2 linked regions of the Bosea vaviloviae genome follow. The main gene of each other region encodes a partner of the protein of the gene in region 2 in a complex. Links are inferred from orthologs where the notes say so. Each region holds a gene or a part of one and is shown on either strand. Other genes may lie near its edges.

Region 1 (3,114 bases), 3.4 Mb from region 2 along the record:
GATCCAGCAGGAGTTCGGCCATACGATCAATGCGCTGATCGACGCCGGCAAGCAGATCGTCGTGGCCGGTGACAGGCTGGCCAACGACCTCGAGGCCCTGGACGAGCGCATCCGCTCGCGCCTGGGCGGCGGACTCGTGGTCGAGGTCGGCGATCTCGACGAGACGCTGCGCGGCAAGATTCTCGGCGGCCGGTTGGCGGCGCTGCACGCCGCCCATCCGAATTTCCACGTCAATCCCGATGTCGTCGCCTATGTCGCTTGCGTCGTCGCCACCAATGGCCGCGATCTCGACGGCGCCGCCAACCGCTTGCTCGCCCATGCCACGCTGTCTGGCCAGGCGGTCACCCTGGAAACGGCGGAGGCCGCGATCCGCGATCTGGTGCGGACCCGCGAGCCGCGCCGCGTCAAGATCGAGGACATCCAGAAGCTGGTCGCGACGCGCTACAATGTCAGCCGGGCCGATATCCTTTCGGAGCGGCGGACGGCGGCGGTGGTGAAGCCGCGCCAGATCGCGATGTATCTTTCCAAGGCGCTGACCCCGCGCTCCCTGCCCGAGATCGGCCGCCGTTTCGGCGGGCGCGACCACACCACGGTGCTGCATGCGGTACGCAAGATCGAGAAGCAGATCACCGAGGATCGCATGCTCCATGACGAGGTCGATCTGCTGAAGCGCATGCTGCAGGAGTGAGCGGCGGGCATTGAAGCCCCTCCGCCCGCATTGATTGTGATTGCCGGCGCGCCTGCCCTTGCGCCGGTGGCGCGCCTCCGGCAATGTCGCGGGCCATTCCGCCGCCCGCGCCTCCTTGGCCCGGGCGCAATCACGCCAGAAGACTAAGAGATATGAAGGTCACGGTCGAACGTTCCACGCTGCTGAAGTCGCTGGGCCACGTGCATCGCGTGGTGGAGCGCCGCAACACGATCCCGATCCTGTCGAACCTGCTGCTCAGCGGAGCAGAGGCCGGCCTGAGGCTCAAGGCGACCGACCTCGATATCGAGGTCGTGGAAACGATCGCCGCCGATGTCGCCGAGCCCGGCGCGACGACCGTCCCGGCCCATACGCTGTACGATATCGTCCGCAAGCTGCCCGACGGCGCGCAGGTCTCGCTCGAGACGACCGGCGAGACCGGGCTGACCTTGCGCTCGGGCCGCTCGCGCTTCCAGCTCCAGACCTTGCCGGAAAGCGACTTCCCGGACATCACGGCCGGCGAGATGGCGCATCGCTTCGTGCTCCCGGCCGGCGAGTTCAAGCGCCTGATCGACAAGACGCAGTTCGCGATCTCGACCGAGGAGACGCGCTATTATCTGAACGGCATCTATCTCCACACGCTCGATGTCGAGGGCCGCAGCCTGCTGCGCGCGGTCGCCACTGACGGCCACCGCCTCGCCCGCGTCGACACCGCAGCGCCTGCCGGCGCTGCCGGCATGCCGGGCGTCATCATCCCGCGCAAGGCCGTCTCCGAAATCCAGAAGCTGCTGGAGGACGGCGAGACCGAAGTGGCGATCGAATTGTCCGCGACCAAGATCCGCGTCGCGACCCAGGCTGTGGTGCTGACCTCGAAGCTGATCGACGGCACCTTCCCGGATTATCAGCGCGTCATCCCCAGCGGCAACGACAAGCGATTGACCGTCGACAAGGGCGATTTCGCGGCCTCGGTCGATCGCGTCTCGACGATCTCCTCCGAGCGCGGCCGGGCCGTGAAGCTCTCCATGGCCGATGGCCGCATGACGCTCTCGGTCACCAATCCCGATTCCGGCTCGGCGACCGAGGAGATCGAGGTCGACTATGATTCGAGCCCGCTCGATATCGGCTTCAACGCCCGCTATCTGATGGATATCGCCGCCCAGCTCGATGGCGACACGGCCCTGCTCAAGCTGGCCGACCCCGGCTCGCCGACCGTGATCCAGGATCGCGAAGGCGCGTCTGCGCTCTATGTGCTCATGCCGATGCGGGTTTAGGCAGCGTTCGGTGCCGTGGCCGCCGTTGCGCGCCTGATCCTCCAGGATTTCCGTTCCTATGAGGCCCTCGATCTGACGATCGAGGGCCAAATCGTTGCGCTTGTCGGCGAGAACGGAGCAGGCAAGACCAATCTGCTGGAAGCACTTTCGCTGTTCGCGCCCGGGCGCGGCTTGCGCCGCGTCGACCTTGCCGACATGGCGCGCCAGGGCGGGCCGAGCTCCTTTGCCGTCTCGATCGCACTCGCCGATGACGGGCCGCGCCTCGGTATAGGGCTGAGCGAGCGCGACGGCGAGGGCAAGCGCAGCCGCCTCGCGCGCATAGACGGTGTGCCGGTCGGCTCGGCGCTGGCTTTCAGCGAGCATCTGCGCCTGGTCTGGCTGACGCCGGATGTCGACGGGCTGTTCAGGGGCGCCGCCGGCGACCGCCGCCGCTTCCTCGACCGGCTGGTGCTGGCGGTCGACCCGACGCATGCGGCCCGCTCGAACGCGCTGGAGCGCGCCTTGCGCTCGCGCAACCGCATCCTCGAGGAGACGCCGCATCAGACGCAATGGCTCGATGCCGTCGAGCGCGAGGTCGCCGAGCTCGGCGTCGCGGTCGCGGCCGCCCGCGCCGAGACGGTGGCGCGCTTGAGCGCGATCATCGAGGAGACCCGCGACGACACCTCGCCCTTCCCCGATGCGGCGCTGGCGCTGGCCGGCGAACTCGACACTCTGGTGGCGCAGCGGCCGGCGCTCGACGCCGAGGACGAGTACCGCGCCTTGCTGCGGCAGAATCGCGCCCGCGATCGCGCCGCCGGGCGAACGCTGATCGGGCCGCAGGCGTCGGATCTCGAAGTCCGCCACGGGCCCAAGGACATTCCCGCCGAGCTGGGCTCGACCGGCGAGCAGAAGGCGCTTCTGATCGGCCTCGTGCTCGCTCATGCCAGGCTCGTCGCGGCGATGAGCGGCATCACTCCGCTCGTGCTGCTGGACGAGATCGCCGCCCATCTCGACCCGCGCCGGCGGGCCGCGCTCTACGACGCCTTGCTCGCGCTCGGCTGCCAGGTCTGGATGACTGGGGCTGACCCGGCATTGTTCGCGGGTCTGCCGGAGGGCTCGGAACGTTTCCTGGTCAATGCCGGGCGCGTTGTCCCGTTGAGCTGAGACCGCCGTGCGGAA
Region 2 (3,258 bases):
ACAAAGCGGCAAGTGTCATGAGCATGAACGGATTTGGCCTTGCGAGTACCCTGGCGAGTATCCTGAGCACGGCCGCCGTGCTGGCGAGCGTCGGCGCCTCGGCCCAGCCGCAATCGGTTGGGCGCGTGGTTCTGGCGCCCCATCGCGCGGTCTACGATCTCGTGCTCGACGACGACAAGCCTGCCACCAGCATCGAGGCGGCGCGCGGCCGCATCGCCTTCGATTTCACCGGCGATGCCTGCGAGGGTTACGTACTCTCCTTCCGCCAGGTCACGCAGGTGAGCAGCAGCGAGGGCGGCCCGCGCACTATCGATGCGCGCACGACGAGCTTCGAGGCAGGCGACGGGGCGAGCTACCGCTTCAAGACTGAAAGCTCGGCGGGCGGCGCGCCGGCCGAGATCGTCGACGGGTCGGTCCAGAAATCCGGTGGCGGCTACGAGATCAAGCTCAGCGCGCCCAAGCCCGAGACGGTGCGCCAGACGACGGACGCCCTGTTCCCGAACGCGCAGATGAAGGCGGTGATCGAGGCGGCGCGTGCCGGCAAGACCACGCTGAACGTGCGCCTCTATGACGGCGCCAATAGCGGCAAGGAGGTCTATGACACGCTCTCGGTGATCGGGAAGCGGATCGAGGCCAAGCCCTCCGAGGCGCCGCTGCAGCGGCCGGAGTTCGAGACGCTGGCGCGCTGGCCGGTGTCGATCTCTTATTTCAAGGTCGATTCCGGCGAGACTACGCCATCTTACACCATTTCCTTCGAGCTTTATGAGAATGGCGTGACCGGCGCGATCAAGCTCGATTATGGCAGCTTCGCCCTGCGCGGCACGCTCACGCGTCTGGATCTTCTTCCGAAGCAGGATTGCGCGAAGTAACGCTCGCGCCGCTGGTCCGCTGTGGGCCGCGCAGACTGAGGCCCTTGCCGATCGATGCATCGCCGAAGCGGGCGCGCAGCGCGTCGAGCGCGCCCTCCATCGCCTTCAGCCTGGGCGTCGCGACATCGGCGAGGTCGCCATGGTCGGCTTCCTCGGGTGCGCTGAAGTCGCTCGCGCCGATGCCGATCAGCCGATAGCGCTGGCCGTTGCATTCGCGCTTGAGCAGGTCGCGCCCGGCGGCGAACAGCCTGGCTGCCAGTTGTGTCGGCTCCGGCAGGCGGCTGGCGCGCGTGATCGCGTGAAAATCCGCCGTCTTCAGCTTCATGGTGATGGTCCGGCCTGCGAGCGCCTGGGCCTTGAGGCGTTTCGAGGTCTTCTCGCAGAGCCGCCATAGCACCGGCTCGAGATCCTCGAAGCGCGAAAGATCGACGTCGAGCGTGGTTTCGCTGGACACGCTCTTGGTCTCGCGGTCGGGCGTGACCTGGCGCTCGTCGATGCCGTTGGCGAGCTTCTTCAGTCGCGGCCCATCCTTGCCGGCCAAGCGGAAGAGCTTGTCGATCGGTGCTTCGCGCAGATCGCCGATCAGGCGGTAACCGGATTCGGCTAGCTTGGCTGCACTCGCCTGGCCGACGCCGGGGATGAGGCTGACCGGCTTGCTCGCTAGAAATGCGACGGCCTCCGCCCGCCCGATGACGGAGAAGCCGCGCGGCTTGTCCATGTCGGAGGCGACCTTGGCCAGGAACTTGGCATAGGACAGGCCGACGGAGATGCTGATCCCGATCTCGCTCTCGATCCGCTTGGCGAAGCGCGCGAGCGTGATGGCGGGGCTGGCGTGATGCAGGCGCTCGGTTCCAGCGAGGTCGAGAAAGGCCTCGTCGATCGAGAGCGGCTCGACCAGCGGTGTCAGCTCCTGCATCAATCGCCTGACCTCGCGCCCGACCGCGACGTATTTCGCCATGTTCGGTTTGACGACCACGGCCTCGGGGCAGGCCTCCAGCGCCTTGAACATCGGCATCGCCGAGCGCACGCCATAGGTCCGGGCGATATAGCAGGCCGTCGAGACCACGCCGCGCTTGCCGCCACCGATGATCACCGGTTTGTCGAGCAGCGTGGGATCGTCGCGCTTCTCGATCGCCGCATAGAAGGCGTCGCAGTCGATATGGGCAAGGCTCAGGGCGTCGCGCTCGGGATGCCGCAGCAGCCGGGGTGAGCCGCAAGCCGGGCAGCGACGCAGTGCGGCGATTGCCTCCTCATGATCGATGAGGCAATCGCGGCAGAACACACGCCGCGCGGGCTGGGCGGCCCGGTCGATCACGGGGCCTCGTCCATTGGCGGCCCGGCGAGCCGCCCACGCGCTTGCGCGACGATTTCCGGATTCAAGCTTAAATTTCCGGCAAACTCCAAGAGCAGCGAATCGCTGCCGGCGAGGTGGTCGAGCACCGCGACGAGGAAACCGGGCTCTTGCGCCGCAGCCCTCAGATTCGAGGGGCCGAGGCCGGTTTGGGCCAGAAAGGGCTCCAGACGCGCCGGATCTGCAGCGAGGAAGCCCAGCGCGCGCAGCGCGAGATGTTCAGCGTCCTCGACGGAGGGGGGTCTTGCCATGGCGGGAGCTGCCTTCTGAATCGAGCTTCAGGTTTGCGTTTCGTCAACGGCTCTCATGCTAACGTAATCTGTGAATGAGGCCGCCAACTTGTGATGGCAGGATCGAGACGGCCTGTCAGTGGCGCGATTGAAGGGCGGCATGATGAAGACGGTTTTGATCGTCGAGGACAATGAGCTCAACATGAAGCTCTTCAATGATTTGCTTGAAGCGCATGGCTATGCGACGCTGAAGACTGCCGATGGCATCGAGGCGATCGAACTCGCGCGCGCGCATCATCCCGATCTGATTTTGATGGACATCCAGCTTCCCGAGGTCTCGGGGCTCGAAGTCACCAAATGGATCAAGGAGGATGACACCCTCAAATCCATCCCTGTCATCGCGGTGACGGCTTTTGCGATGAAGGGTGACGAAGAACGTATTCGTGAGGGAGGCTGCGAGGCTTACCTCTCCAAGCCGATCTCGGTTGCGAAATTCCTGGAGACCGTCCGCGCCTACGCTGGCCCAGCCTGAGGCTTCGAAAGCAAACCATGTCAGCCCGTGTCCTCGTCGTCGACGACATCGTCACCAATGTGAAGCTGCTGGAGGCGAAGCTTTCAGCGGAGTATTTCGACGTCGTGACCGCGCTGAATGGAATCGAGGCGCTGGCGATCTGCGAACGCGGCGAGGCGGACATCGTCCTGCTCGACGTGATGATGCCGGGTATGGACGGCTTCGAGGTCTGCCGGCGCTTGAAGAACGGCGCGACCACGGCCCATATCCCGGTCGTGATGGTGACGGCGCTCGATC

What was found.
Region 1: the proteins of BHK69_RS20810 (region 2) and dnaN are in contact, whole or in part, in a solved structure (PDB 1OK7), measured with the Escherichia coli proteins. The link is inferred for Bosea vaviloviae from one-to-one orthologs.

The regions. Positions count from the first base shown.
Region 1 is NZ_CP017147.1:1,188,734-1,191,847, forward strand. What follows is about bases 99-2,898. They hold dnaN (DNA polymerase III subunit beta), read left to right. Parts: upstream 99-840; coding sequence 841-1,956; downstream 1,957-2,898. Other genes in these bases: dnaA (chromosomal replication initiator protein DnaA), read left to right, coding at 99-688; recF (DNA replication/repair protein RecF), read left to right, coding at 1,972-2,898. Outside these bases: more of dnaA, read left to right, coding at 1-98; more of recF, read left to right, coding at 2,899-3,099. UniProt on the Escherichia coli protein: Confers DNA tethering and processivity to DNA polymerases and other proteins. Acts as a clamp, forming a ring around DNA (a reaction catalyzed by the clamp-loading complex) which diffuses in an ATP-independent manner freely and bidirectionally along dsDNA.
Region 2 is NZ_CP017147.1:4,545,158-4,548,415, reverse strand. The notes cover bases 6-2,949. They hold BHK69_RS20810 (DNA polymerase IV), read right to left. Parts: upstream 2,185-2,949; coding sequence 826-2,184; downstream 6-825. Other genes in these bases: BHK69_RS20800 (response regulator), read left to right, coding at 2,611-2,949; BHK69_RS20805 (DUF3572 domain-containing protein), read right to left, coding at 2,181-2,471; BHK69_RS20815 (cell envelope integrity EipB family protein), read left to right, coding at 18-869. In the rest of the region: more of BHK69_RS20800, read left to right, coding at 2,950-2,982; BHK69_RS20795 (PleD family two-component system response regulator), read left to right, coding at 3,000-3,258. UniProt on the Escherichia coli protein: Poorly processive, error-prone DNA polymerase involved in translesion repair and untargeted mutagenesis. Copies undamaged DNA at stalled replication forks, which arise in vivo from mismatched or misaligned primer ends.